Regions from separate parts of the Stenotrophomonas sp. STEN020 genome, predicted to be linked through region 1. Evidence: riboswitches for the same ligand, from Rfam matches in the RefSeq annotation. Region 1 holds a riboswitch; the other holds the start of a gene.
What was found. Region 1 has a riboswitch for cobalamin ahead of ACVOLZ_RS04015 (ribonucleoside-diphosphate reductase subunit alpha). Riboswitches for the same ligand answer to the same signal wherever they lie in the genome.
Positions count from the first base shown of each region.

Region 1 (14,427 bases):
CGCTGCAGCTGCACGCCTACTTCTTCGCGCAACTCGGCATCGCTGCTGTTGCCGCTTTCCAGTTGGGTACGCAGCACTGCCAGCGGTGTCTTCAAGCTATGCGCCAGGTCGGCCAGCGTGTTGCGCTGGCGTTCGAGGTTTTCGCGCTCGCTTTCGATGAAGGCGTTGATGCTTTCAGTCAGCGGTTCCAACTCGCGCGGATGCAGTTCGCTCATGCGCTCGCGTTCGCCGCGCTGCACGCGGGTCAGCTCGTTGATCACGCGCTTGAGCGGACGCAGGCTCCACTGCAGCACCAGCGTCTGCAGCAACAGCAGGATCAGGCCGGTAACACCCAGCCAGAACCACACCGCCGCTCGGAAGCTGCGCAGCTGCATGCCCAGCGCGCGCGAGTCCTCGAGCACATAGATGGTGTACGGAAATTCGGATTCTGGTGCGCCATCGCCACCCCATACCAGGCCCATGCCATAGCGATAGACCTCGCCGGGCGTGCCGTCGATCTGGGTGATGGGTAATGGGCCTTCGAACACTTCCTCACGCGGCTTGAGCGTACGCTCGCTCACGTCCGGCAGCATGGGCCCTTCGGCCGACATCGAGTTGGCTACATGGCCGGGCATGACGACCTGCAGGTACAGACCGCTGCCGGGAAAATCAAAACGCGGATCCGGTGGCTGTTCGCGGATGTACAGCGAGCCATCACGGGTGAAATCGATGCCACCGGCATAGGCGGTGGCGTAGTTCTTCAGACGCTCACTGAGGTTGTCACGTGCGGTCTGGCCGAAGGCCGCGTCCAGTGCGTAACCGGCCAAGGCCAGGAAGGCCACCAGGCCCACCGAGGCAGCCAGCAGCTGGCGGGCCTGCAAAGAGCGGGGCCGCCAACGCTTCAATAGCCACTGACGGCCCGTCATGACGCTACGCCCCTACGGGGCTCAGCCCTCGTTGCGCGGAATCGCGAAACGGTAACCGCGGCCACGCACGGTTTCGATCGGCTTCAATTCGCCATCCGGATCGAGCTTCTTGCGCAGGCGGCCGATGAACACTTCCAGCACGTTGGAGTCGCGGTCGAAGTCCTGCTGGTAGATGTGCTCGGTCAGGTCGGCCTTGGAGACCAACTCACCGGCATGCATCATCAGGTACTCCAGCACCTTGTACTCGTAGCTGGTCAGGTCGACATTGCTGCCGGCCACGCTCACCGTCTGTGCGGCCAGATCCAACGCCACCGGGCCACATTCCAGGGTCGGCTTGGACCAGCCAGCGGCACGGCGCAGCAGCGCGTTGACGCGAGCCAACAGCTCTTCGACGTGGAACGGCTTGACCAGATAGTCGTCAGCGCCCTGCTTCAGGCCCTCGACCTTGTCCTGCCAGCTGGAACGTGCGGTCAGGATCAGCACCGGGAATTTCTTGCCCTCGTCACGCAGCGCGCGGATCAGCTCCATGCCCGACATCTTGGGCAGGCCCAGATCGATGATGCCCACGTCGAACGGCACTTCGCGGCCCATATACAGGCCTTCTTCGCCATCCTGAGCGGCATCCACGGCGAAACCTTCGCGCTTGAGGCGTGCCGCAAGGGTTTCCCGCAGCGGGGCTTCGTCTTCAACCAGAAGGATACGCATGAACTCTCCCTAGTACTTTGGGCCGGCCTGGCGGCCAGCGTGTGTATTCAAAAACCACAACCACTATCGCTGTTCAGGAGTTATCGCCGCGTGGTGGCAGCTCCGCCCGCTGGTCGCGCGGGTGGTCTCGTGAAGGCGCAGGGTCGTCCATGTAGCGTACGCGCCCACGGTCATCCATGTATTTGACACGGTTGATGTCGCGGCCGTCGTACGGCACGCGCTCGGCACCAAGAATGCGCCCACCGGTCTCGCGTTGCACGCGCCGCACGGCGTCGGACAACGAGCGGTCTGTACCCGCCTGGCGGCCGGCACGGGCAACGCGCTCACCACCCTCAACACCACGGGCGTTGTCGCCCCGCGACTGCTGCGGCTGCTGCGCCGACGCCACGACCACGCCCGGACCGGCCACGACCAAGGTGGCAATCAGGGCGACCAGCAGACGACGACGGGAAAGCGAATGCATGGGACAGATCCTAGCGGACGGCGAGGCAACGTTCAAAATTCGTAAACCACGGACCGGGAAAATTTTCCGGAGAGCTTACGAAATTGAGCCAAATTCTTGATTTTTAGGGGTGAATCCGATCTGAACCCGGCCCCGGCTCGACGCACTCGTTCAGCAAGCTGACCGGACAAATACCGAATAACCGCCCCAGCAGACGCTTCACGCAACCCGTTCTGCCTGCCGACGGGTGACCTGCAGTGCCTGTTCGACCAAGCCCCAATCAGCGCCGGGCCGGTGTGCGCCCTCGCTGAGCACCTGACGGAAGCCACGCCCACCCGGCTGCCCATGGAACAGGCCAAGCAGGTGCCGGGTGATGTGTTTCAGGGCCAGACCGGCGGCCAGCTGCGCTTCCACATAGGGGCGCATCGCGACCAGCAGCTCCTCGCGCCCGCGCAGCGGCTGCCCGGTCTGGGCACAGTCCAGCGCATGCAACACATAAGGGTCGTGGTACGCAGCCCGGCCGAGCATTACCCCGTCCAGGTGCTGCATATGCTGCTGGGCGGCCTCGACTGTGGCGATGCCGCCATTGATCACCAACAGCAGCGTCGGTCGCTCGCGCTTGAGCTGGTAGGCCCATTCGTAGCGCAGCGGCGGAATCTCGCGGTTCTCCTTGGGTGACAGGCCTTTGAGCCAGGCATTACGGGCGTGCACCACCACCATTGCCGCACCGGCCTGTACCTGCCGGTCCACAAAACCGGCAAACACGTCGTAGTCCTTGTCCTCGTCCACACCCAGGCGGCATTTGACCGTGATCGGGATATCCACTGCGGTCACCATCGCCGCGACGCATTCAGCAACCAATTCAGGTTCGCGCATCAGGCAGGCGCCAAAACGCCCGGCCTGGACCCGGTCCGACGGACAGCCACAGTTGAGGTTGACCTCGTCATAGCCCCAATCGGCGGCGATACGCGCGGCCTGCGCTAGGGCAGCCGGATCGCTGCCACCCAGCTGCAGCGCCAGCGGCTGCTCGACCGGATTGAAGCCGATCAGGCGCTCGCGGTCGCCATGGATCACCGCATTGGCATGCACCATCTCGGTGTACAGCCGCGCACCCGGCGCCAGCAGCCGGTGGAATACCCGGCAATGCCTGTCGGTCCAGTCCATCATCGGGGCGACGGACAGACGCAGGGAGTCGGCGTAGCGGGTGTTTTGAGGCAGGGAAGGCATGCAGCGCGAGGTCTTGTGATGCGTGGATCGGCTATTTTCGCCCAAGTCCCGGCTTCACGCTGGCATATCGGTGCTGGCTTTCAGCTTGCGACCGGGTTTGTGTGCGGCCGTCTGGCTGCAAGTGGCGCCCAAAGCGGGCGGATCACAGCAGCACGGAAGCTCGGACAGGCCGCCGCGATCCAACTGGATCAGGGCTGTCCAAGGCAAACACCGGGGCGTTGATCAGGGCAGATCCGGCATCAGCAACAACAACGCCAGCCACAGTACCTTGCAGGCCACGTGCAGGACTTGGTCCACGTTGTAGCTGATGCGGTGACCGCACTTGAGATCATCGATCAGCATGTGGCTCAGAGTTTCCAGCACCCCAAGCACGATGCTGCCGGTGATCCAGCCCACCGCGCCACCATGGATGACTCCATGCGCAGCCAGTGCCTGGTACCACGGCACATCGGGCACCGGCGCATGCCGGTTCTTGGCGCGTGACAAAAATTCGCCCTGCAAGGGGTAGTCGGCCACTGCATGGGCGACGATCAACAACAAAAACATCTGGAGCAGCGCGTAGTGGGCCATCTGTTGTTTGAGTTGGGACGTGGATCGGAGTCTGGCACCACTCGGGGCACTGGTGCGATGTGTGCTGCACAAACATCCGGGGAAGTTACACCCGACAACGCGCAAACCCGTCACTCGAACAATGGCCCGCCCGCGGTCGCCACCAGATCGGCCTGCCGGCACGCTCCCCGCGTGCCCACCGCAGCCCCAATCTTCAGCACTCCCGCCCCCTTTGGCTCGTTGCTCCCTGTTCCTTGTGCTTGTTGCCTTGGCGCCTGCCATATGGACCTGGGTCGATATGGCAGGCCCAGTCTAGATCGGTGACGTAAGAGTCCGGTGACGTAAGAACTGCGCCGCTAGAATTGGCGAACACTTCTTCGAGTACCGTCATGAACGCCTATGCACTGCTGGCCTGTGCCATCGCCCTGGAAGTGCTCGCCACCTCACTGCTCAAGGCTTCTGATGGCATGAGCCGACTATGTGGCCAACCGTTGGTGCCTTGGCCGGTTACAGCGTGTGCTTCTGGTTGCTGGCGTTGGTGATGAAAATCATCCCTACCGGTATCGCCTATGCGATCTGGTCCGGTGTCGGCATTGTGCTGATATCCCTGATCGGCTTGTTCGTGTTCAAGCAGAAGCTAGATGCGGCGGCCATCGTCGGTATCGGCCTGATCTGCGCCGGAGTACTGGTGATCAACCTGTTCTCACGCTCGTCGGCGCATTGAGCTGGCGCGGCTCCGGCGGGGATCACTGGTAAGGCCCCTGCCGAGCATGGCTCGGCACTACCGCTTTTGCCCCCTCCCTTTTGCGTAGCAAAGGGGAGGGCTGGGGAGGGGTGACTTGGCTCTTGCCTGCTTCGCGGCTTACGCCGCTCCTACATGTCCGCTGGGAAAGCCCCTGCCGAGCATGGCTCGGCACTACGTGGCATTGATCGGCACTGCCTTAAACTGTGCGTCCCCCGCGTCAGGAAGTTGTCGATGTACGGAACAGACGTTGCGCTGCTGGTTATCGATCTACAACCGGATTTCATGCCCGGCGGTGCCCTGCCCTGCCAGCACGGTGACGCCATCGTGCCCGGCATCGCTGCACTGCTGGATGCGCGTCACTATCAAACCGTGGTTGCCACCCAGGATTGGCATCCGGCCGATCACGCCTCGTTCGCCAGCCAGCACGCTGGGCGCAAGCCGTTCGACTCCATCGAACTGCATGGCCAACCGCAAACACTGTGGCCGGACCACTGCGTGCAAGGCACTGCCGGTGCGACGCTGGATGCACGCGTTGAGTGGAAGCATGCCGACCTGATCCTGCGCAAAGGCAGCCAGCGCGAAGTGGACTCCTATAGCGCGTTCCGCGAGAACATCGGCCCGCAAGCCACCCGAGCGCCAACCGGCCTGGCAGGCTGGCTGCATGAGCGTGGTATCCGTGAAGTCCACGTCTGCGGACTGGCACGTGACTACTGCGTGTTGTGGAGCGCGCAGGACGCCGCCATCAGCGGTTTTGCCGTGCGCTTCCTTTGGGACCTGACCCGTCCGGTATCGGCAGCCAACGATGCCGCCACCCGCATCGCCTTGAACGAATGCGGGATTCATATCGGCTGATTCAGGTCAGCGGAACACCACGGTGCGATGTCCATTGAGCAGGATGCGATGCTCGACATGGCGACGCACCGCACGCGCAAGCACCTGCGATTCCGTATCACTGCCCAGCTGCACCAGGTCACGCGGCGTCATCGCATGATCCACGCGCGCCACGTCCTGCTCGATGATCGGGCCTTCGTCCAGATCCGAGGTTACGTAGTGCGCGGTGGCGCCGATGATCTTGACCCCACGCGCATGCGCCTGGTGGTACGGCTGCGCGCCCTTGAAGCTGGGCAAGAAGCTGTGGTGGATGTTGATCGCACGACCGGACAGCGCCTGGCATAGTCGCGGCGACAGTATCTGCATGTAACGCGCCAGCACCACCAGATCGATGCGCTCGCGCTCGACCAGGTCGACGATCTGCTGTTCCTGCTGCTCGCGGTTATCGGCGTCCACCGGCAGGTGATGGAATGGCACGTTGTAGGAACCAGCCAACCCGGCGAAGTCATTGTGGTTGGAGGCAACCGCAGCGATATCCACCTTCAGCTGACGGCTATGGGTGCGGAACAGCAGGTCATTGAGGCAATGGCCTTGCTTGCTGACCAGCACCAGCAAGCGCGCGCGGCGGCGCGCATCGTGCAGCTCCCATTCCATCGCGAACTCTTCGCCCAAGCCCTGCAGACGCGCACGTACCGCCGGCTCGTCACCGGCCTTGTGCATGTCGAAGTGAACGCGCAGGAAGAAGCGGCCGCTTTCGTCGTCACCAAACTGCTGCGCATCGAGGATGTTGCAGCCGGCTTCGAACAGCAGGCCGGACACGCGATAGACAATGCCGGTGCGGTCCGGGCAGGAAAGGGTCAGGATGAAATCAGGACGCATGGCCAACAACATTTATCAGCGGGGTCGTGGAAAGTAACCGTTCCAGTCGATTCCCGGCAAAAACAGTTGCAGCTGACACGGTTTGCTAGCCGTGCATGTTCAGCCTGCGCGTACGGTCAGCCCCGCCAGCCGCTCCGCCAATGACCGCACCTGAGCTCCAGCGGCTGCGTGCCGCTGGAGCCTGCCACACCAGGTTCAAGCTTGACCGGCGAGCTTGAATAGACCGCGCGCCTCATGCGGCTCGCTGCGCAGATACTGCGGCGCAACCGTCACCTGCGCACCCAGCGCTGCCGCTGCATGCCACGGCCAACGCGGGTCGTACAGAATGCCGCGGGCGATACCAATCGCATCGGCCTTGCCTTCAAGCAGAATTTCCTCGGCATGCGCAGGCTCGGTGATCAGGCCCACCGCGATCACCGGCGTGCCGATCTCCGCCTTGATCGCCGCCGCCTGCGGCAGCTGGTAGCCGGGTCCGACCGGAATCTGCTGGCGTGGGTCCAGCCCGCCACTGGAGACATGCAGGAAATCATTGCCACGTGCCTCCAGCGCCTTGGCCAGCACGATGCTCTGGGCAACATCCCAACCGCCCTCCACCCAATCGGTGGCGGAGATGCGTACGCCCAGTGCAACGCTACTCGGCACCACAGCGCGCACGGCATCGAATACACGCAGCAACAAGCGCATGCGGTTCTCCAACGAACCGCCGTAAGCATCATCGCGCTGGTTGCTATGCGGCGACAGGAACTGATGCAGCAGGTAACCATGCGCGGCATGCAGCTCGATCAGCTCCAGACCGAGCCGCACCGCGCGCTTGGCGGCAGCAACAAAGTCGTCGACCACCGCATCGATGCCAGCGTCATCCAATGCTTCCGGAATGGGATCACCGCCCTTGAACGGCAATGCAGACGGTGCCAGCACCTGCCAGCCGTGCTCCTGTTCCGGCGCGATCGCGCCACCGCCATCCCAAGGGCGCGCAGTGGATGCCTTGCGCCCGGCATGCGCCAGCTGCACGCCGATCGGCATGCTCGACCAGCGCCGTGCCGAGGCCAGCACCTTGCACAAGGCAGCTTCAGTAGCGTCGTCCCAGAGCCCGAGATCGGCCCAGCTGATGCGAGCACGTGGCTCGACCGCAGTGGCTTCGATGATCAACAGGCCGGCGCCGGACTGCGCCAACTGGCCCAGGTGGATCGTATGCCAATCGGTGGCCTGCCCATCCTGCGCCGAGTACTGGCACATCGGCGCGATGACGATGCGGTTGGCAAGAGACAGCGGACCTAGCGACAGCGGTGAGAAAAGCGTGCTCACGTGGGAGACGTCCATCAACAGTGGGGGCGCTCATTGCACGCCGTAGCCGGTCTTGATTCAACCAGCGTGATGGATCACTGCGTCTTGGTACCGTCCAACAGGAAGGCAAGTGCCTGGGCGCAGAGCATTTCCACCTTCAACGACAGCAGGTGATCGGCACGAGTGCGGCCGAGATTGACCGCGGCTATCGGCAAACCGGCCTTGGCAGCAGCATCGACGAAACGGAAACCCGAATACACCATCAGCGACGAACCCAGCACCAGTACCGCGTCGGAACGCTGCAGGTGCTCATGCACGGCAGCGACACGATCGCGCGGCACGTTCTCGCCGAAGAACACTACATCCGGCTTCAACACGCCGCCACATGCGTCGCAGGCAGGCACGCTGAACGCGGAGAAGTCGGCTTCCAGATCGGCGTCACCATCGGGCGCGATGCCCGCTTCCAGCACGTCCCAGCCGGGGTTGGCGCGCAGCAGGCGTTGTTGCAGCAGCTCACGCGGGCTGCGTGCTTCGCAACCCATGCAGCGCACCTGATCCAGACGGCCATGCAGGTCGATCACAGTCTGGCTGCCGGCAGCCTGATGCAGACAGTCCACGTTCTGGGTCAACAGCAGCTCGATGCGACCATCGGCTTCCAACGCCGCCAGCGCATGGTGCGTGCCATTGGGCAGTGCGCGGCCGAAGCGCGGCCAGCCCAGCAGGCTGCGCGCCCAGTAGCGCTTGCGCGTTGCCTCCTCGCCCATGAACGCCTGATAGGTCACCGGCGGCGTGCGCTTCCATTGGCCATCGCTGTCGCGGTAGTCGGGAATACCGGAATCGGTGCTGCAGCCGGCGCCGGTGACTACAAACAGACGCCGGTGACCGGCAATGAACTGCGGCAGCTCGGTAATGACTGCCGGTGATAAGCGCCCAGCCTGTGCCGGTGAAGTGGTCATCGCCGTACGGCTCAGGCCTGCGTCGGCAGCGCCGGCACGGTGGTCGGATGACCTTCGCCATCCAGCGCGATCATCACGAAGGTGCCTTTGGTGCAGAGCTCTCGTGCGCCGTTGTGCAGGTCTTCGGCAATCAGCTCGACTTCCACATGCATCGAGCTGCGGCCAACCTTGACCACCCGGCCGATGGTTTCCACCATTTGCCCGATACGGATCGGCAGCTTGAAATCGACCTGGTCCGAGCGTGCGGTGACCACGGTGCAACGCGAATAACGGGCAGCGGCAAGAAAGGCCGCCTTGTCCATCCACGCCAGTGCCTGGCCGCCGAACAGCGTGCCCATATGGTTGGTGTGGTTGGGGAATACGATTTCCGCCATGCGGACTTCGACCGGCGGATTGGTTTCGACGATGGGGGTCATGGAGGCATCACCTGTAAGTTGGCGCCGATGATACGCCCGCGAAGCTGTGCAGCCGGTGAGTGCTCTGCCCCCTCCCTTCGGCGCAGCCGAGGGGAGGGCTGGGGAGGGGTGCCTTTGCTGTTGCTGTTGCCGGTGGTTTCCGCAAAAAACTGCAATCGGGCGCTACGTGTAGAGCCCGAAGTACCCCTCCCCAACCCTCCCCTTCACCTGCGGTGAAAGGGAGGGAGACAAGCACCCCTCCCCTGCGCTTCGCGCAAGGGAGGGAGTCGATCAGAACGCCATATCAAACGCCACTTCACCCTGCACGCCCACCTGGTAGGCGGAGGCGCGGCGCTCGAAGAAGTTGGTCAGTTCCTGCACGTCCTGCAATTCCATGAACGGCAGCGGGTTACGCACGTTGTACTTCTTGGCCATGCCCAGCTTCAGGAAATGGTTGTCGGCGCAGTGCTGCAGGTACTCGCGCATGTCGCGGGTGGAGATACCTGCGACGCCACCGGACAGCACGTCCTCGGCGAACTGCACTTCGCACTCGATGGCCTCTTCCAGCATCTGGTAGACCTCCTGCTCCATCTTCGCGTCGAACAGATCGGGTTCTTCAGCGCGGATCTTGCGCACGCACTCGAACGCGAACTCCATGTGGCAGCTCTCGTCGCGGAACACCCAGTTGGTGCCCGACGCCAGGCCCGGCAGCAGGCCACGCGAACGGAAGTAATACACGTAGGCAAACGCGGCAAAGAAGAACAGGCCTTCGATGCAGGCAGCGAAGCAGATCTGGTTGAGCAGGAACTGGCGGCGGTCGTCGCGGGTTTCCAGGCGCTTGGTTTCCTGCAGCGCATCGATCCACTTGAAGCAGAACGCCGCCTTCTTCTTGATCGAGTCGATGTTCTCGACCGCGGCGAAGGCCTTGAAGCGCTCTTCCGGATCCGGCAGGTAGTTGTCCAGCAGGGTCAGGTAGAACTGCACGTGCAGCGCTTCTTCATACAGCTGGCGCGACAGGTACATGCGCGCTTCCGGTGCGTTGAGGTGCTGGTACAGGTTCAGCACCAGGTTGTTCGACACGATCGAGTCGCCGGTGGCGAAGAACGCGACCAGGCGATGGATCAGGTGCTGGTCGGCCGGCGACATCTTCTGGTGCAGGTCGGTGATGTCGATCTGGAAATTGATCTCCTCCACCGTCCAGGTGTTCTTGATGGCGTTGCGGTACATCTCGTAGAAGTCCGGGTAACGCATCGGACGCAGGGTCAGCTCGAAGCCGGGATCGAGCAGCATTTGACGGGATTCATTGGACATGGGGGTTTCTCCTTTCCCTTCTCCCTGCGGGAGAAGAGCCTGTCCCCGCGAAGGCGGGGATGCCCCGAAGGGGCGGATGAGGGTTGGTTGTTGAAGGTTTGGGTCTGCTTGCTTTCAGAGCGCCCTCACCCCAACCCCTCTCCCGCGGGCGGGAGAGGGGCTTATGCAGTGCTTACTGGCAGGCTTCGCAGGCTTCCGGGTTTTCCAGTGAGCAGGCCACGGCTTCCACCGGGGTGTAGCTGCTGACCGTGGTCTTGGCGATCTTGGTGGCCGGACGCGAACGCAGGTAATACGTGGTCTTGATGCCCTGCTTCCAGGCGTACATGTACATGGACGACATCGCGCCGATGTTCGGGCTTTCCATGAACAGGTTGAGCGAGGCGGACTGGTCGATATAGGCACCGCGTGCGGCGGCCATGTCGATCAGCGAACGCATCGGCAGTTCCCATGCAGTGCGGTAGATGTGGCGCAGGGTTTCCGGGATCTGCGGCAGGCTCTGGATGGAACCGTCGGCCAGCTTGATCGCATCGCGCACTTCCGGCGTCCACAGGCCCAGTTGCTTCAGCTCGGCCACCAGATGGCGGTTGATCTGCAGGAAGTCGCCCGACAGGGTCTCGCGCTTGAACAGGTTGGACACCTGCGGCTCGACGCACTCATAGCAACCGGCGATCGAGGCGATGGTCGCGGTCGGCGCGATCGCGATGATCAGCGAGTTGCGCAGGCCGTGCTGCTTGATGCGCTCACGCAGTGCATCCCAACGCTCGACGTCGTCCGGCACCACGTTCCACGCATCGAACTGCAGCTCGCCGTGGGCAGCGCGGGTGTCGTTGAACGAGGGGTGCTTGCCGCGTTCCTGGGCCAGTTCGCAGGACACTTCCAGCGCGTGGAAATAGATGGCTTCGGCGATCTTGGTCGACAGCGCGCGTGCTTCGGCAGAGTCGAATGCCATGCGCTTGCGGAAGAACACGTCCTGCAGGCCCATGCAGCCCAGGCCGACCGGGCGCCAGCGTAGGTTGCCGCGGCGTGCGGTTTCGATCGGGTAGAAGTTCAGGTCGATGACGCGGTCAAGCTGGCGCACGGCCAGACGCACGGTCTCGGCCAGCTTCTCGAAATCGAAATCGCCATGCGCGTCGAGGTGGTTGCCGAGGTTGATCGAGCCCAGGTTGCAGACCGCGGTCTCGTCGTTGGAGGTGATCTCCAGGATCTCGGTGCACAGGTTGGACAGATGGATCACGTTGCCGGCGCGCAGGGTCTGGTTGCTGGCCAGGTTGCACTTGTCCTTGAACGTCATCCAACCGTTACCGGTCTCGGCCAGGGTGCGCATCATCCGCGAGTACAGCTTGCGTGCCGACACCGTCTTGCGCGCCTTGCCCTGGGTTTCCGCCTGCACATAGGCCTGCTCGAAGGCCGGGCCGAACAGGTCGGTCAGCTCCGGCACCACGCGCGGATCGAACAGCGACCATTCCTGGTCGGCTTCGACGCGCTGCATGAACAGGTCCGGCACCCAGTTGGCCAGGTTGAGGTTGTGGGTACGGCGCGAGTCGTCACCGGCGTTGTCGCGCAGTTCGAGGAAGTCCTCGATGTCGGCATGCCAGGTTTCCAGATACACGCAGGCCGCGCCCTTGCGCTTGCCGCCCTGGTTGACCGCAGCCACCGAGGAATCCAGCGTCTTCAGCCACGGCACGATGCCATTGGAGTGACCGTTGGTCGACTTGATCAGCGAGCCGCGCGAACGCACGCGGGTATAGCTGACACCGATGCCGCCGCTGAACTTGGACAGCTGGGCGATATCGGCATAGCGGTCGTAAATGGATTCCAGCGAATCCTGCGGCGAGTCCAGCAGGAAGCACGAGGACAGCTGCTCGTGGCTGGTGCCGGCATTGAACAGGGTCGGGCTGGACGGCAGGTAATCCAGGCTGCCCAGGCGCTGGTACAGCGCCAGGGCTTCGGGCACGTCCTCGCTCAGCGCGCTGGCAATGCGCAGGAAGAACTGCTGCGGGGTCTCGATGACCTTGCGCGAATGCGGATGCCGCAGCAGGTAGCGGTCATACATGGTGCGCAGGCCGAAGTAATCGAAGTTCAGGTCGTAGCCCGGATCGATCGCATCGTTGAGCTTGCGTGCGTTCACCTGCACGAAGTTGAGCAGGCGATCGTTGATCAGGCCGACTTCGTGGCCACGGCCAACCGACTGCGAGAACGCATGGATTTCCTGGCCGGAGACTTCCTTGCCGATGAAGTTGGCCAGCAGGCGCGCGGCCAGGCGGCCGTACTCGGGCTCTTCACCGATCAGCAGGGCGGCGGTACGGATCGACAGCTCATCCAGTTCCTGGGTGCTGGCGCCGTTGTACAGGCCGGAGATGGTGCGCGTGGCCACCCGCATCGGGTCCACCGCGTGCAGGCCTTCGCAGCAACGCTGGATGGCGCGGACAATCTTGTTGAGGTCTACCGGCTCGGTGCTGCCATTGCGCTTGGTCACGCTCATGGCGGTGGCGGTCGGCGGCGGGGTCAGTTCAAAACCGGCTTCAGCCGGAGCGACGTCAGTATGAGTGGCAGTCACGACGATGGTGTCCTTGCAAACGTTATGCACGCAGCTCCTGCCCGCGCAGGAAGCAGAGCCGGTACGGAACCGCGAGCATGGAAGGACGGCGTCGCAGCAGCCGCGACAGCGCACGACCAAGAGTCGGCAGCAGCCACAGCACCACGTCACCAGCCGTCTTCCCCTCGAAGACACCGCAGCCGGCACCACGCGGTGTGCATCGCGTGGCTGTCGGCAGGTCTTCGGACTCATGGGCAGGAAGGCGGGGGCCTTCTCCTACTCCGCCGCTTCCCAAGGCGTTTGCCTCAGTGCTGTTGGCGGGGTCGTTCCCAATTACCGCTGCGGGGCAGTGCCGGACTAGCCTTGAAGGCATCACCAGCTTCCCTATTAATCCGACGGAAAAATCCCGCCAGAACCGACGGAGCACAAGATAGTGGGGGTGTATGACAGGGTCAACACCAAATCTAGTATTTCTTTGCCAAGCCTTGCGGCACAAGGCTTGGACTGTCTGCCGCCCCGGCCGGACACTGCAACCTGCTGGAACGGAGTGCGCAGTCAAGCCTTTTGCAGAGTTTTTTTGTAGGGAAACCACCTGTCTTGATTACGTAAATTTCTGATGAAATTTACGGGTATGACTTCCGGCCGGCGCCGCCCTTGCCGCGAACCGCCAAGCTGGCCGCACCCTCCCGCCACGAGCTCCCCGCCATGCGCCTGCCGCCCATCGCCACTTCGTTGGCCCTGCTGCTACCGCTGGCGGCCATGGCCGCACCGGTCAAGGCGCCGGAGCTTTCCGCCGATCAATGCGGCGTGTCCACCGACTACGACGTGCTGGTCGACGGCGGCGGCATCTGGCTGCGCCGCGATACGCTGCCGATGCGCGAGATCGTGTTCCACGACGGCCAGCTGAGCATAGACAACCGCATGCAGACGGTATCGCCCGCCGATGCACAACGCCTGCGCGCACTGGAGAACGGCGTGCGCCAGCTGATGCCGGCGGTCACCGGCATCGCCAACGAGTCGGTTGGCATCAGCTTCGACACACTGGACTCGGTTTACGAAGGCCTGACCGGCAACGCCAACTCGCGCAAGGTCCGCAAGTTGCGCAAGGAGGCCGAACGCTTTGTCGAGCAGACAATCGGCCGCGGCCGCTGGGAGCAGGAATTGTTCAATGAAGGGTTCGAAACCCGGGTGCAGGATGCTGCCGAAAGCCTGAGCGGCTCCATCGCGCGCAGCATGCTATGGGCGGTATTTACCGGTGGCGAGGACAAACTGGATGCGCGCGCAGACAAACTAGATGCCGAACTTGAGCAGCGCCTGGAAGGGCGCGCTGCCGCCCTGGAGCAGCACGCGCGGTCGTTGTGCACGCAGGTACAGGCACTGGACCGCTTGCAGTCGGCATTGGAGTTCCGTCTTGATGGCCAGCCGCTGCAGATGATGCGTGTGAACGGAGATGGCGCGACGATGGCGGCGCGCGAGCACGGCCAGGACAACAGCATCCCGCTGCCAGCGAGGTAAAACCCGCTTTTGGTAGTGCCGCGACCAGCTCGGGACCGACACAAACAGCTAGAGCCCCCACCCACACTCGGGGGGCGCCCCCGCGCCCCCCGCGCGGCCGCCCCCCCCCCCCCACCCCCCCCCCCCCCCCCCCCCCCCCCCCCCACT
Region 1 covers NZ_JBRREI010000005.1:114,308-128,734, forward strand. Annotated here, with positions in the region: gene ACVOLZ_RS03955 (ATP-binding protein) at 1-905, opposite strand, end outside; gene ACVOLZ_RS03960 (response regulator transcription factor) at 927-1,610, opposite strand; gene ACVOLZ_RS03965 (PepSY domain-containing protein) at 1,684-2,073, opposite strand; gene dusA (tRNA dihydrouridine(20/20a) synthase DusA) at 2,272-3,279, opposite strand; gene ACVOLZ_RS03975 (DUF3307 domain-containing protein) at 3,502-3,849, opposite strand; partial or broken gene ACVOLZ_RS03980 (SMR family transporter) at 4,218-4,552, shown strand; gene pncA (bifunctional nicotinamidase/pyrazinamidase) at 4,805-5,425, shown strand; gene purU (formyltetrahydrofolate deformylase) at 5,432-6,283, opposite strand; gene ACVOLZ_RS03995 (NADH:flavin oxidoreductase/NADH oxidase) at 6,479-7,588, opposite strand; gene ACVOLZ_RS04000 (NAD-dependent protein deacetylase) at 7,663-8,523, opposite strand; gene ACVOLZ_RS04005 (acyl-CoA thioesterase) at 8,535-8,939, opposite strand; gene ACVOLZ_RS04010 (ribonucleotide-diphosphate reductase subunit beta) at 9,210-10,229, opposite strand; gene ACVOLZ_RS04015 (ribonucleoside-diphosphate reductase subunit alpha) at 10,402-12,711, opposite strand; cobalamin riboswitch at 12,983-13,200, opposite strand; gene ACVOLZ_RS04020 (DUF2884 family protein) at 13,471-14,280, shown strand.

Region 2 (14,427 bases), on a different contig from region 1:
TGAATTTTCGTTGGACATTTCATATTCGAGGGGAAGTAAATGAAAACGAACGATCCCGCCAAGCGCTTGCCGTGTCGCCGGCGTGGCCAATTGGCAGTCGCTGTTGCTATTGCGCTGTGTGCTACCTCCATGGGCTCGGCCTGGGCGCAGGATGCTGCCGGGGAGGCCGCGAAGGAACAGCCTGCTGGCACCGAAGCGAAGAATCTCGATACCGTGATCGTGACCGGCTCGCGCATCCGTCGTGAGCCGGGCTTCGAGGGCCCGGCGCCGGTGACGGCAATCAGTGCGGAAAAAATCCAGGCCTCCGGCTACACCCAGATCGGCGATCTGGTGAACCAGCTGCCGAGCTTTGCTGCGACCCAGACCAGCCAGACCGCCAACCAGACCGGCAACGTCGGCGTCAGTGCACTGGACCTGCGTGGCATGGGCGTGCAGCGCACGCTGACGCTGGTGGATGGGCGCCGGCAAGTTGCGTCGATCCCCGGCACCGCTGGTGTGGACGTAAGCGCACTGCCGGCAAGCATGATCGAGCGTGTGGACGTGGTCACCGGTGGCGCCTCCGCGCTGTATGGCGCCGATGCCGTCAACGGTGTGGTCAACTTCGTCCTCAAGCGCGACTACGAAGGCCTTGAAGCCAGCGTCCGCTACGCTGATTCCTCGCGCGGCGACATGCCGACCTATACCGGTGACGTTCTGTTCGGCAAGAACTTCGCCGACAACCGCGGTAACTTCACCCTGTACGGCTTCTGGGAAGAGAACTCCGGCACCGTGCGGGGCCAGGACCGTCCCTGGACCGCCAACGGCTATCCGTATTACGCCCGTGCCAAGAGCACCGATCCGTACGTGATCCTGGACAACAGTCGCAACGTCTACAACTCGCCCAATGCAACCGTGTCGCTGGGCAACTGCACGGTGGCCAATGCCGCCAACTGCCTGTACACCTTCAATCCGGACGGCTCGCTGCGCCACTCACGACTTGGCCCGGGCGGGCTGACCAACCTGAGCTCAGGCTTCAACGTGCTGCAGCAAGGCACCACCGATGGCGGCGAGTTTGGCGGCCGCTACGATTCCTGGTACCTGGTGACGCCATCGGATCGCCAGACCGTGCGTTCGACGCTGGATTTCGACGTCAACGATGCGCTGCGCCTGGTTGGCACGGTCAACTATTCGCAGAGCCAGTCCGAAGCGTCCTGGCGCTCGCTCAGCACCTACGGGTCGGGTGGCAGCGAAGTGGTGCCGTACTACAGCCCCTTCATCACCCAGGAAATGATCACCGCCAACGGTGGTGCATTCACCAATGGCATCGCTTTCGGTCGCCACTTCGATGAAGAGCTGGGGCATATGCGCCAGCAGACCGATCGCAAGTTGCTGCAGGCAACCGTGGGTGCGGAAGGCTATTTCGACTTCTTCGGCCGCAGCTGGAACTACGAGGCTTACTACTCCTACGGCCGCAGCCGCCAGCGCACCCGCGAACTCAACGCAGGCTCCTATGACCGCTTGCTGTCGGGCCTGAATTCCTATGTGGATGGTGCCGGTAACCCGATCTGTTGGGATGGCCCGGCCGGCTGTGTGGCGATCAATCCGTTCAAGCGTCTGACCTCGGAGATGGTCGACTGGCTGACCTATGACACCGACTGGTCGACCACCACGCTGACCCAGAAAGTTGCATCGGCCTATGCCTCCGGCGGCCTGTTCGACCTGCCCGGTGGTGAAGCCAAGATCGTGGTGGGCGCGGAGTACCGCAAGGAGCGCAACGAGATCGGCACTATCGCCCAGTACGACCCGACCAACCCGGCCTATGACCCCAGCCTTGGCACCACCCAAAGCAGCCTGACCGGCGAGTTCAGCGTCAAGGAAATCTTCAGCGAGTTGAGCCTGCCGTTGCTGTCAGGCGTGACCGGCGCCGAGCGCCTGTCGCTGGAGCTCGCTGGACGTGTGTCGGACTACAGCACCGCCGGCCGCACCACGACGACGAAAGTTGGTCTGGAGTGGGCGCCGATCGACGACATCACGCTGCGTGGTACCTATGGCAAGGCGATCCGTGCGCCCAATATCGGTGAGCTGTACACGGCGGGCAGCGTGTCGTCGGCATGGATCTACGATCCCTGCAACGACTATGCGTTGGCCAACCGCACCAGTACCACCAGCTACACGGCGGGCAATTGCGCGGCCATCAGCCCCAGCGATACCAGCGTTGGCAACTACTGGCAGTGGAAGGACATCGTCTACTCGGGCAACGTCAAGCTGAAGCCTGAGACCGCCAAGACCACCACTTTCGGCGTGGTGCTGCGGCCGCGCTTCATCTCCAACCTGACCGTGTCCGCCGATTACTACAAGATCGACCTGCGCGGGGTGATCTCCACCCTGGACTACCAGACCATCCTCAACCGCTGCGTCGACCAGGCCAGCCTGAACAATACTTTCTGCGATCTGGTCACCCGTGACTCGGCCGGCGACATCGTAGAAGTCGCCGTGCAACAGTTGAACCTGTCGCAGAGCATCGCCCGTGGCGTGGACATCAATGCCAACTGGTACTACGACCTGGGAGGTGTAGCCAATTCCAATGCGGGCCGCATCCTGGTGGACCTCAGCTACGGCCGGACCCTGGAACGCAAGTTTGTCGCCGACCCGTTGAATCCAGACGACGAATGGGATTACCTGACGCTGTGGGGCACGCCGAAGTGGAAGGGCACGGTACGTACCGGTTGGTCCAATCCCAAGGCCAGTTTCTACTGGACCCTGCGGCACGTATCGAAGATGCGTGGCAGCAATACCTCTACCGCAAGCTACGAGCGTGAGTGGGCCGGCAATACCTTCTACAGCGACTTTTACGCCAGCTATCAGCTCACGCCGAAATTCAGTGTGTTCGGTGGCATGAACAATGTGTTTGATCGCGCGCCGCCACGGGTGCCGGGTGCCGAGGCAGGCGGTGCCGGTTTCAATCAGACCGGCTACCAGGCAGCGGTGTATGACGTGCTCGGCCGTACCTTCAACATCGGCGTACGCATGAAGCTGTAACGATCTTTGGCGACTGCATAAAGAGCAGGGCCGACGGGATGACCGTCGGCCCTGCTTGTTCTCGCGCTGCTGGAAACCGCAGCAGTGCTGCGGCTTCGCTGACTCAGTTGGCCTTGCTGTTGTAACGCAGGGTCAGCTGGTACTCGCGGCCCGGCTGGTTGTACCAGGCAACGGTTTCGTACTCGCGGTCGAATACGTTGGCGGCCTTGGCCTGCAGGCTCCAGGCATCGTTGATGGCGTATTCAACGCGCACATCCATGGTGCCGTAGCCGGCCAGACGCACGCTGTTGGCGGCATCGTCGAAGCGGTGGCCGCTGCCGGCAGCGGTCACGCCCAGACGCAGCGGGCCAAAGCGCTTGTCCACGTCCAGACGGCCGCTGGTGCGTGCCCGACGCGGCAGCAGGTTGTCGTAGGTAGCCGCACTGGCAATGTGGTCGCGCGGGTCGGTGAAGCTGGCCTGGGCGTTGATGTCGAAGCCGGCCAGCGACAGATAGCCGGTCAGCTCGGCACCACGGATGCGGGCCTCGGCGATGTTGTACGGGGTGAAGGTGCTGTCCAGTGCAATCAGCTGGTCAATGCGGGTTTCATAGGCATTGAAGGTCCAGTTCCAGGCGTCGGCATACTGCGCGATGCCGATGTTCAGGCTCTTGGACTTCTCCGGCTTCAGCTCGGCGTTGTTGTAGCAGCCCCACGGCGAGCACGGGTAGTACAGATCATTGAAGGTCGGTGCCTTGAAGCCGGTGCCGGCATTGGCGGTCAGGCGGAAGCCGTTGCCAAAGGCAAAGCCGTAGCCAAGGCTGCCGGTGGTGTGGCTACCGAACTGTTCGTTGTCGTCATTGCGCACGCTGGCCTGCAGCGTATGTGCGCCGAACTGTCCCTGGTACTCGGCGAACACGCCGGTGTTGTCGCGGCTGTCGGTGATGTAGGCCGTGGTGCCGGTGACCTTGTCCTTTTGCCAGTCGGCGCCGGCGCTGAGTTGCTGGCCTTCGGCGAACAGGAAGTCACCTTGCACGCTGGCGGTGTCACGGCGGCTGTCCAGGGTGCTGACGAAGCTGCGGTTGCCGTTGCTGGCAAGGTAGCCATCGGCCTGCTCGTTGTTGCGGCCAACCAGTGCGGTCAGCTGGAAGGCGTCGCTGTGCACCCACTTCAGCTTGCTGCCGATCACCTGCTGGCGGTTGTCCGATTCATTGCTGGTGCTGCCATCAAACTGGTTGCGGCTGTTGGCATTGAGCACGTGGCCTTCCAGGCTCAGCGTCTCGGTCAGGGCATAGCCGCCGCGGACATTGATGGAGGTGTTGCGGTAACCGTCACGGTCCGGTTCGTTGGTGAAGCAGCCGGCACCGGCCCAGGTCGTTGCGTCGTAGAAACCGCGGCAGGCGTTGATGCCATCGGTCTCCTGGTAGCCGCCCTGGGCCGAGATCCAGCCGCGCTCGCCGCGGTTGCTGAAGCCGGCGCTGACCTGACGCAGGTTGTTGCTACCGGCGGTGATCGCCAGGTTCTGCTGCAGGCCCTTGCCGGCGTTGCGGGTGAATATCTGGATCACGCCGCCAATGGCCTCGGAGCCGTACAGGCTCGAGCGCGGGCCGCGCACGATTTCAATGCGCTCGATCTGGTCGATCGGCAGTTCCTGCAGCGGCGGCATGCCACTGGTTGCCGAGCCGATACGCACACCATCCACCAGCACCAGCACCTGGCTGGAGCTGGTGCCGCGCATGAACAGCGAGGTCAGCTTGCCCATGCCACCGGAGTTGTTGATGTCCAGGCCCGCACGGCCGCGCAGCAGGTCCTGCAGCGAGCTGGCCTGGCTGCGGTCGATCTGCGCACGGTCGATGACCTGCACCGGCACCACGCTGTTCTCGATCGAGATCGGGGTGCGGGTCGCGGTGACGGTGACGTCGTCCAGCTCGGTCGGTGCGTTCTGTGCAGCGGCAACGCCCGGCAATGCCAGGGCAAGGGCGAGCGAAAGGGTGTGGTAAGACAGTTTCATGGAAGCTCCTGGGCCTGCACGCTCCCGCGCAGGCGGATGGGGGAGGCTGCCAGAAGAGGGAGAAGACGGAGGCGGCGCACACGGCGCTACAGCCGCCGCCATGCCCTCCGCATCGCAACCAGTCAGCTTTCGGGCCGGTCTCCGGACTCGCAGGCGAGGCGGCGTGTGCCGCTTCCGTCCAGACGCCTTCCCGTGCCGTGCACAGTGGCGCCATGTCTGGACTTGTCCTGCTTACCGTTGCGGGGGCAGTGCCGGAATGGCGACACGCTGGAGCGAGCTCTAGCAGTGTGCGGCACCGGCTTCCCGTTTCAACCGACCAGCAATGCCGGGCGGTCACCTGAAAGTGCGCGCATTCTATGCCATTGCTGGCAGCGTTGCCGGAATGGGCGGTAACGGCGGCCGTACCGTTGCGTTTGTAGCCAAGGTGCAAAGCAACCTGGGCAAGCGCAGCGAACCCGGGAAGTGCAGGGCGCTGCAGCCCGCATCAATGCTGCAATCGCATTCCCCGGGAGCGCTGCGCTTACACGGGCTACGTGTTGGTCGAGTTGGGTTTGAGCAGTGACTGCCGAAGCAGCTCATGCGCAGCACTGTTGCTGAATGGCTAGAATGCGCGCTGCAAACGCAGTATCGGAAGTGTCGTGACAGAAACATGGTACGGGCAGGCCTGCGGCCAGCCTTCGCAGGAATACCGGCAGCGTGCCCTGCTGCGCCAGCGCCAGCTGACCAAGCCGGAAGGCGCTCTGGGTCGCTTGGAGACCTTGGCCGTTGAGTTGGCCGCGCTGCAAGGCGTGGATCAGCCGGTGGCGCAACGTGTGCCGGTGGTGGTGTTCGCTGGCGATCACGGCGTGACCGCGCAGGGCGTATCGGCCTACCCGGCGGAAGTGACGGTGCAGATGCTGCATAACTTCGCCAGCGGTGGTGCTGCCATTGCGGTGCTGGCGCGCGAACTGGGCCTGCCGCTGCACCTATGGGATGTGGGCAGCCGCGCCACCGCGCCGATTGCCGGTGTGGTCAGTGCCAAGACGTTGCACGGCACTGCTGACTTCAGCACCGCCCAGGCGATGTCGGCTGCCGATCTGGATGCTGCCTTCGATGCCGGTCGCCGTGCGGTGGACGCCGCCTGCGCCGACGGTGCCGATCTTCTGGTGTTCGGCGAGATGGGCATCGGCAACACCACCGCCGCTAGTGCCATCGCCGCTGTGCTTGGCCCGTTGCCGCTGGACGAGCTGGTCGGCGCCGGTACCGGCTTGGACGCAGTGCGCATGGTGCAGAAGAAGAATCTCATCGCACGCGCGTTGAGCCTGCACGGCGAACTGATCGATACGGCCGAATCGCCCGGTTGCGAAGCATTGCAGCGTGTGGGTGGATTGGAGATCGCAGCGATCAGCGCGGCGATGATTGCCGCTGCGCAGCGCCGTATTCCGGTGCTGGTGGATGGCTTCATCGTCTCTGCTGCGGCATTGGCCGCAGTACGTATCAACCCGAGTCTGCGGCCGTGGCTGCTGTTCTCGCATCAATCGGCCGAGCGCGGTCATATCCGCCTGTTGGAAACACTGCAGGCGCAGCCGTTGCTGTCGTTGGACCTGCGTCTTGGCGAGGGCTCCGGTGCTGCGCTTGCGTTGCCATTGGTGCGCATGGCCTGTGCCCTGCACAACAGCATGGCGACATTTGCCGAAGCAGCGGTTGCTGATCGCGGTGGCGGCCGATGATTCTTGATCTGCTGAGGCATGCCTCGACTGGACGTGCAGGTCATCTGGACGGTCGTACCGATCCACCCTTGATCGAAGGCGCGATGGACGCCTTGTACCGTTGCCATGCCGGCATCGGCTGGAGCCGGGTGATCACATCGCCGCGTCGGCGCGCGCTGGATACCGCGCATGCGCTGGTAGCCGGCAGCAACCAGTTCTGCGAGATCCATCCGGATTGGGCCGAGCTCGACTTCGGCGACTGGGACGGGCTGCATTTCGACGAACTGCCGGCCGAGCAATTGGCCGGGTTCTATAGCGAGCCGCATGACGTGGTGCCGCCCAATGGCGAGTCCTGGCAGCAGTTCCAGGCGCGCGTGGAAGAACAGCTGCACCGGCTGGTGGACGAAGACGATGGCGACGGCCAGCCAGTACTAGTGGTCAGCCATGCCGGCGTGTTGCGGCTGGTGGTGTCGCGGGTCTGCGGCATGAGCCTGTCCTCGCTATGGGCGATGCGCATCGATTACGGCACCCGTGTGCGCCTGCGCGTGGAGCGTGGCGAAGACGGGCAGTTGTGGGGTGAACTGCTGGAGTTGCGACAACCATGATCGGACGCCGCCTGATCCTTGCCATTCAATTCCTGACCCGGCTGCCGACACCGCAGGTGCGTGACTTCCGCCAGGAAGACCTGAGCAGGTCGGCGGTGTACTACCCCTTGGTTGGCATCATCATCGGCGTGCTGCTGGCGCTACCGTTGTATGGTTTGGCTGATCGTCCATGGTTGGCCGGCGCATTGACCTTGCTGGTCTGGGTGTGGGTGACCGGCGCCTTGCATCTGGATGGCCTGGGCGATGTTGCCGATGCCTTTGGCGCGGCACATCGCAACCCGCAGCGCTTTCTGGAAGTACTCAAAGACCCGCATATGGGCGTGTTCGGCGTGGTCACGCTGATCATGCAGCTGCTGCTCAAGTTCGTGTTGCTGACCGAGCTTGCGGTGGGCCCGCTGTGGTTCGGCATCGTGCTGGTGCCGGCGTGGGCGCGTTGGGGCACCTTGTGGTGGAGCCAGCGCATACCGTCGCTGCATGGCGATGGTTTGGGTGAGCGCTTTTCCTGGCAGCTGCGACCGGCGGCGATGTGGTTGTGGGCTGCGTTGTTGGCTGCTATCAGCGTGTTTGTCGCCTGGCCGTTGTTGCTTGCACTGCTGCTGGTGCCGCTGGTCGCACTGTGGTGGAAGCGCAAGCTCGGCGGCATCTCGGGTGATGGGCTCGGCGCCAGCGTGGAAGTGGTGGAGACCTTGCTGCTGCTGACCCTGGTAGTCCTCGCACCGCTCGCCGCCGGGTTTGTAGGAGCGGCGTAAGCCGCGAAGCCACAGTCGCATCCGGAATCGTGCACTACGCAATCCAGAAAAATGGCCAGCTTCGCGGCTGACGCCGCTCCCACAAAAGTACCGGGCGGGCTTCAGTCCTCGAAGCGAATCTCGCTGTTTTCTTCTTCGTCGGCTTCGGCCTGCATATGCGTTTCATGCACCGGCCCGGCCTGTTGCCCTGCGCGTCCAGTAGGCAGGGCGCCAACGGCGATTTCATACTCGGCGACCAGCTGCTGGCGGCGTGCTTCGGGTATCTCCTGCCAATGGCAGCCGACCAGCGCACCTTCCAGCGAATACAGCAGGTTGAGACTGGGCTTGAAGCCGGCGCGGCGTACCTTCATGAACGCTGCAACCGGGCCGATCGCGCTCAGGTCCTGCTCGCTGCGCAAACCGACCTGACGCAGCCAGGCTGCACTCTTGGGGCCGATGTTGCGCAGCTTGGGTGCGCTCATTGCAGCGCCTCGACAAACACCTGTGCGATGGCTTCCAGCCCCAGCTGGTCATCGGCATCGAAACGCGCGATCACTGGACTGTCGATATCGAATACGCCGATCAATGTGCCGTTGTGGACCAAGGGCACCACCAGCTCCGAGCGTGAGGCCGAGTCGCAGGCGATATGGCCGGGGAACGCATCCACATCCTCGATGCGCTGGGTCTGGCGGCTGCTGGCAGCGGCGCCACACACGCCCTTGGACAGCGGAATGCGCACGCAGGCGGGCAGGCCCTGGAACGGGCCAACCACCAGCTCCTTGCCGTCGTAGAAGTAGAAACCCACCCAGTTGAGCTGCGGTAGTGCGTGGTAGACCAGTGCCGACAGATTGGCGGCGTTGGCAATACGGTCCGCTTCGCCATGGACGAGCGCGCGGGCCTGGGCCAGCAGCTGGGCGTATTGTTCCGGCTTGCTGCCGGTGAGGGTGTCGGTGTTGAACATCAGGAGAGTCTAGCCGCTGCGTGGTCGTCGAGTTTGCCAGCCGCTGCCGCCGAACGCAGCCATCGGCAATGGAATGCTGGATCGCAGGAAAAAAAAGACCCGGCAGCGGGAGGGAGCTACCGGGTCTGGGATTGCGCGGGGGAGGGACCGCGCAAATTCTGTTGTCTGGGTATCAGTCGGTTTTGCGCTCAGCCTTGGCGGGCTTGGCAGCGAACGGTTGGCGCACCAGTGCGCTCAATGCCTCGCTGGTCTTCAGGCTGAGCCCGACCACTTCCTGGTTGGCATTGGCCAGCCGTTCGATGTTTTCGCGCGCCAGCTGCATGCCCTTGGGCAGCAGCGCCTGCAGATCCGCCTGCGCACCGGCCTGGGCCAGTTCGCCGAAGAAGCCAGCCGCAGCGGTGGTGTTGCGCTCGAACGCGCGCAGTTGCACGCCAAACACGCTTTCAGCATTTTCCAAGGCGAGCCGATTGGCACGATTGGCGGCAGCGGCGAGCTGCTGGGTGTAACTGCTGAAGTCGTTGAACTGAGCGGACATCAAGGTGATCTGGTGGGTCTTGTTGCGTTGCAGCATAGCTTGGATTTTGCGCAGTGCAACATTAAATTCTGAACTGTTCAGAGTCTGTCCCTGTAGCGCCGAGCCGTGCTCGGCTGAGGGATTACCGGTAAAGCTTCTGCCGAGCATGGCTCGGCACTACCGCTCCCTCCCTTTGCCGAAGGCAAGGGGAGGGCTGGGGAGGGGTTGGCTTTTAGGCTTCATGCACGGCCGGCTTCGCGGCTTACGCCACTCCAACAAATGCCGCTGCGTGGTCGGGAAGGCGTTGTAGAGCCGAGCCATGCTCGGCTGAGGCATTCCCGGTAAAGCTTCTGCCGAGCATGGCTCGGCACTACAGGGCCGCTGTCAGGCGGCTTTGTCGCCCTTGTAGCTGCAGCCGGAGGTGCAGGTCTCATGTACGACCACTTCGCTGAGCAGTGGCAGTGCCGGCTTCAGCTTTTCCCAGATCCAGATCGCCAGGCGTTCGCTGGTGGGGTTTTCCAGGCCGGGGATGTCGTTGAGGTAGTTGTGGTCGAGCTGGTCGTAGAGCGGCTGGAAGGCGGCCTTCAGCTCGCTGAAGTCCATGATCCAGCCGGTCTCAGGGCCGGGTTCGCCGCTGACCCGCAGTTCCACTCGGAACGAGTGGCCGTGCAGGCGCGAGCACTTGTGGCCGACCGGGACGTTGGGCAGCCGGTGCGCGGCTTCGAGGGTGAAAACCTTGAAAATATCCATGGGCGCAATTGTAGGGTGCCGCCGTCGCTGCGCGTATGCGCCAGTGATGCCAGTCATATTTTCATATCCATCCTGATGAAGCGATGTAACGGATGGTTATGTGCGAATGCAACAAAGTGATTGGCCGGACATTTGACTGTCATGAGGTACTGCAGGGGTTGTCATTCACCTCTCCCCGGATTCCATGCCTACTCGTTCCTTGCTCGCCTTCGCGGTGGCCACTGCCATCGCTGCTCCCTCCCTCGCCCTGGCTGAAACCGCTGCCGATGGCAGCAAGACCCTCGATGCGGTCCGTGTCACCGGCTCCAACATCAAGCGCACCGATACTGAAACCGCCAACCCGGTGCAGGTGATCGAACGCCAGCAACTGGAGCAGACCGGCAAGGCCAGTGTGGCTGACCTGCTGCGTTCGATCTCCGCCAACACCGGCAACGCCAGCAACGAAACCAGCAACAGCGGTTGGGCCTCGGGCTCGGCCGGCATCGGCCTGCGCGGCCTGTCGCAGAAGAACACGCTGGTGCTGCTCAATGGTCGCCGTCTGGCCAACTACGGCTTCCCATCCGGTGGCCTGTCGGACACCTTCGTCGACCTCAACGCGCTGCCGCTGGTAGCGGTAGAGCGCATCGAAGTACTGAAGGACGGCGCCTCGGCGGTATACGGCTCCGACGCAGTCGCCGGCGTGGTCAACATCATCACCCGGCAGAATTTTGAAGGTGCCGAAGTCGGCGTCAGTGGCGGCACCTCCGAAGCCGGTGGGCTGGATCAGCAGAACCTCAAGTTCGTCGGCGGTATCGGCGACCTGGACCGCGATGGCTACAACATCCTGGTGTCGCTGGAAGGCTATAACCGCGACCGTCTCGATCAGGATCAGCGCGATCTGACCCGCTCGGGCATCTATACCGACAAGGCCGGTGGTCGTTGGAATGGTTGGTCGGCCAAGGGCGCGCGCTTCCTGATTGGCGGCAAATCGGTGCCGATGCTCGACGCAGCGGGCAACTGCCCGGAAGGCACCGTACTCACTGCGAGCGGTCCGATCGACGGCTTGGCTGGTGATACCTGTGCCTTCAACCAAGCGCCGTACACCACGCTGATCCCGTCGACCAAGCGTTGGCAGGCTTACGTCAATGGCACGCTGCGCATCAATGACTCGGTGGAAGCCTTCGCCGATGTGATCTACAGCGACATCAAGGGTGTGTCGTGGTTCGGCTCCAGCCCGTTCTTCACCCTGGAAAGCGGCCGCTTCGCGCTCAACGCCGATACCGGTCTGGCCGAGCCGGTGCGCTCGACGCTGCCGGCAGCCAACCCGTACAACCCGTACGGCGTGGACGTGCCGATCGAATACACCTTCTTCAACCTTGGCGGCACCATCAAGACCAACCGTTCGCGCTCCTATCGTGGTGTGCTCGGCCTGCGCGGGCAGACCGAGAAGTGGGATTGGGAGCTGGGTGCGTTCCAGGCAGCCAGCAAGCAGCGCGAAACCGTCTCCGGTGGTTTTGCCAACCGTTGGTCGCTGTATGACGCGCTGGCCACGGGCAGCTACAACCTGCTCAAGCCGTCTGCGACCGATCCTGCGGTGCTGGCTGCGATCGGCCTGAGCACGCTGCGCCCGGCCGAGTCGGTACTGAAGGGTGTGGACGCCAAGGTGTCCGGTACTTTGGGTGAAACCTGGGCGGGCGAGATTGGCTTTGCCGCCGGTGCCGAATGGCGGCAGGAAAAGCTCGACTCCGACAATCCCTGGCAGATCGATGCAGGCCTGCAGGTGCGCCCTGCGATTGCGGAAGTGCACGGCCAGCGCCAGGTCAGCGCGGCTTATGCGGAAGTGAGCGTGCCGCTGCACAGCACGCTGGAGCTGCAGGCCGCGGCACGTGCTGATCACTACAGTGATTTCGGCAATGCGTTCTCGCCCAAGCTCGGCTTGCGCTGGCAGCCGCTGGATTGGTTGCTGGTACGTGCAGCTGCCTCGCGTGGCTTCCGTGCGCCATCGCTGTCGGAGAACTCTGCATCCACCAGCATCGCCTATGGCTCGGTGGTGGATCCGCATGATCCGGACGTGCCGGGTTCGCGCCAGAACCCGACTTTCTTCACCGTCGGCAATACCAACCTCGACCCGGAACGTACCCGCAGCTTCAATGCCGGCTTCGTGCTGTCGCCGTGGCAGAACACCAACCTGAGCGTCGACTACTACCGGATCAAGCTGGACAACCTGATCGGCACCGGCAACACCACCACGCTGGTGCAGGAGAACGACCCGGCCAATGTGCTGCGTGATTCTCGCGGCAAGTTGTTGGCGGTCTACAACCGTTACCAGAACCTGAGCGAGCTGGAGACTTCCGGCATCGACATCGAATTGCGCCAGCGCTGGCAGACGGCCAGCGCAGGTGACTTCGGCCTGTCCTCAGCGCTGACCTACGTCATCGACTACAAGCGCCCGCAGGTTGTGGGAGGCCCGCTGGTGGATTACGCCGGTTCCAACCTCGGCCCATCGTTGCCGGACACCAAGGCCACCACCACGTTGGACTGGGCTTTGGGTGATTGGCGCACCGCGCTGACCTGGTACTACACCAGCAGCTATGACCAGCAAGGCAGCGCGGCGGCAAAGGCGGTGCAGAAGCAGGTTGCCAGCTACAGCCAGTTCGATCTTTACCTGGGTTACACCGGCATCGACAAGCTGACCGTGTACGCAAAGGTGCAGAACATCGGCGATCGCCAGCCGCCGTACGACGCAACCTTCCCGGGTGTGCGTGCACCGTATGACTTCAGTCAGTACGACCTGCGTGGGCGCTATTACACGCTGGGCTTTGATTACCGCTTCTGATTGAAAGCCCGCGGTGCTTTAGCCCCTCTCCCGTTCACGGGAGAGGGGTTTGGGTGAGGGCAGCTTTGCCGCGCTGGAGCTTTGCCGGTGAAGCTCTTGCCGAGCATGGCTCGGCACTACAGGTCGTGCTGCCAGCAATTATTCGCAACAACGTTCATGCAATAGGGGAGTGCTACACCCATGTCGTTCCGCTTTTCACGTGTGCTGCCAGTTCTGTTGCTCGCAACACTTGTCAGCCTGTCGCCGGCCTACGCCCAGAACAGCTATTACTTCCCCAACGCGCAACAGTTCGATGCGAAGGTGCCATCGCCGCAGCAGTTCCTCGGCTACGAGATCGGCAGCCACTACACCCGCCATGATCAGCTGGTGGCTTACTTCAACGAACTGGCGCGCGTTTCGGACAAGGTCAAGGTGGAGGTCATTGGCCAGAGTTACGAGCAGCGCCCGCTGCTGTTGGTCACCATCACTTCGCCCCGCAACCACGCGCGCAGCACCGAGATCGCCGCGCAACGACAAGCGTTGATCGATCCTGCACAACCGCTACCCGGCGCCGATGCTCCGGCGGTGGCTTGGCTGGGTTACAGCGTCCATGGCAATGAAACCTCCAGCGGTGAAGCAGCGATGCTCACCGCCTACTATCTGGCCGCCAACCAGGACGCGGAAACCGCGCGCTGGTTGGACCATGCAGTCGTGGTGATCGATCCGGCACAGAATCCGGATGGACGTGATCGCGCCGCCAACTGGCATAACGGTTGGGGTTCGCGTCCGCCATCGGCTGATCCTACCGACAAGGAACACGTCGAGCCGTTCCCGAGTGGCCGCGTCAATCACTACTTCACTGATCTCAACCGCGATTGGCTGGCGCTGGCGCAGGCCGATAGTTGGCCGAAGGTTGCGCAATTCCATCGCTGGTACCCGAACATCCAGATCGATTTTCATGAGATGGGCAAGGACAGCACTTACTACTTCGAGCCGTCGCCGAAGAGCATGGAAAGCCCGCTGCTGCCCAAGTCCTCGTATGAGGCGAACAAGTGGCTGGCGCGCTTCCATGCCAAAGCACTGGATGACCTGGGCTCGCTGTATTACACCGGTGAGAACTTCGACAATTTCTCGCCGATTTATGGCTCGACCTATCCGGATTTCCACGGTGCGGTGGGCGTAACCGTGGAGCAGGCCAGTTCGCGCGGATTGGTGCAGGAGTCGATGAATGGTCTATTGCATTTCAACTTCACCGTTCGCAATCAGGTGGCTACTGGTTTGGCCAGCGTACGTGGTGTGGTTGAAGATCGTGACCGTTTGTTCGCGCTGCAGAAGGAGTTTTTCCGCAGTGCCTTGAAGCAGGCGGCGGCCTATCCGGTGCA
Region 2 covers NZ_JBRREI010000050.1:17,806-32,232, forward strand. Annotated here, with positions in the region: gene ACVOLZ_RS17540 (TonB-dependent receptor domain-containing protein) at 40-3,018, shown strand; gene btuB (TonB-dependent vitamin B12 receptor) at 3,122-5,005, opposite strand; cobalamin riboswitch at 5,121-5,361, opposite strand; gene cobT (nicotinate-nucleotide--dimethylbenzimidazole phosphoribosyltransferase) at 5,644-6,714, shown strand; gene ACVOLZ_RS17555 (histidine phosphatase family protein) at 6,711-7,298, shown strand; gene cobS (adenosylcobinamide-GDP ribazoletransferase) at 7,295-8,047, shown strand; gene ACVOLZ_RS17565 (TfoX/Sxy family protein) at 8,149-8,508, opposite strand; gene ACVOLZ_RS17570 (GAF domain-containing protein) at 8,505-8,987, opposite strand; gene ACVOLZ_RS17575 (phasin family protein) at 9,160-9,522, opposite strand; gene queD (6-carboxytetrahydropterin synthase QueD) at 9,886-10,251, opposite strand; gene ACVOLZ_RS17585 (TonB-dependent receptor) at 10,436-13,066, shown strand; gene ACVOLZ_RS17590 (M14 family zinc carboxypeptidase) at 13,247-14,427, shown strand, end outside.
Region 2: another riboswitch for cobalamin. It lies ahead of btuB (TonB-dependent vitamin B12 receptor); the one in region 1 lies ahead of ACVOLZ_RS04015 (ribonucleoside-diphosphate reductase subunit alpha).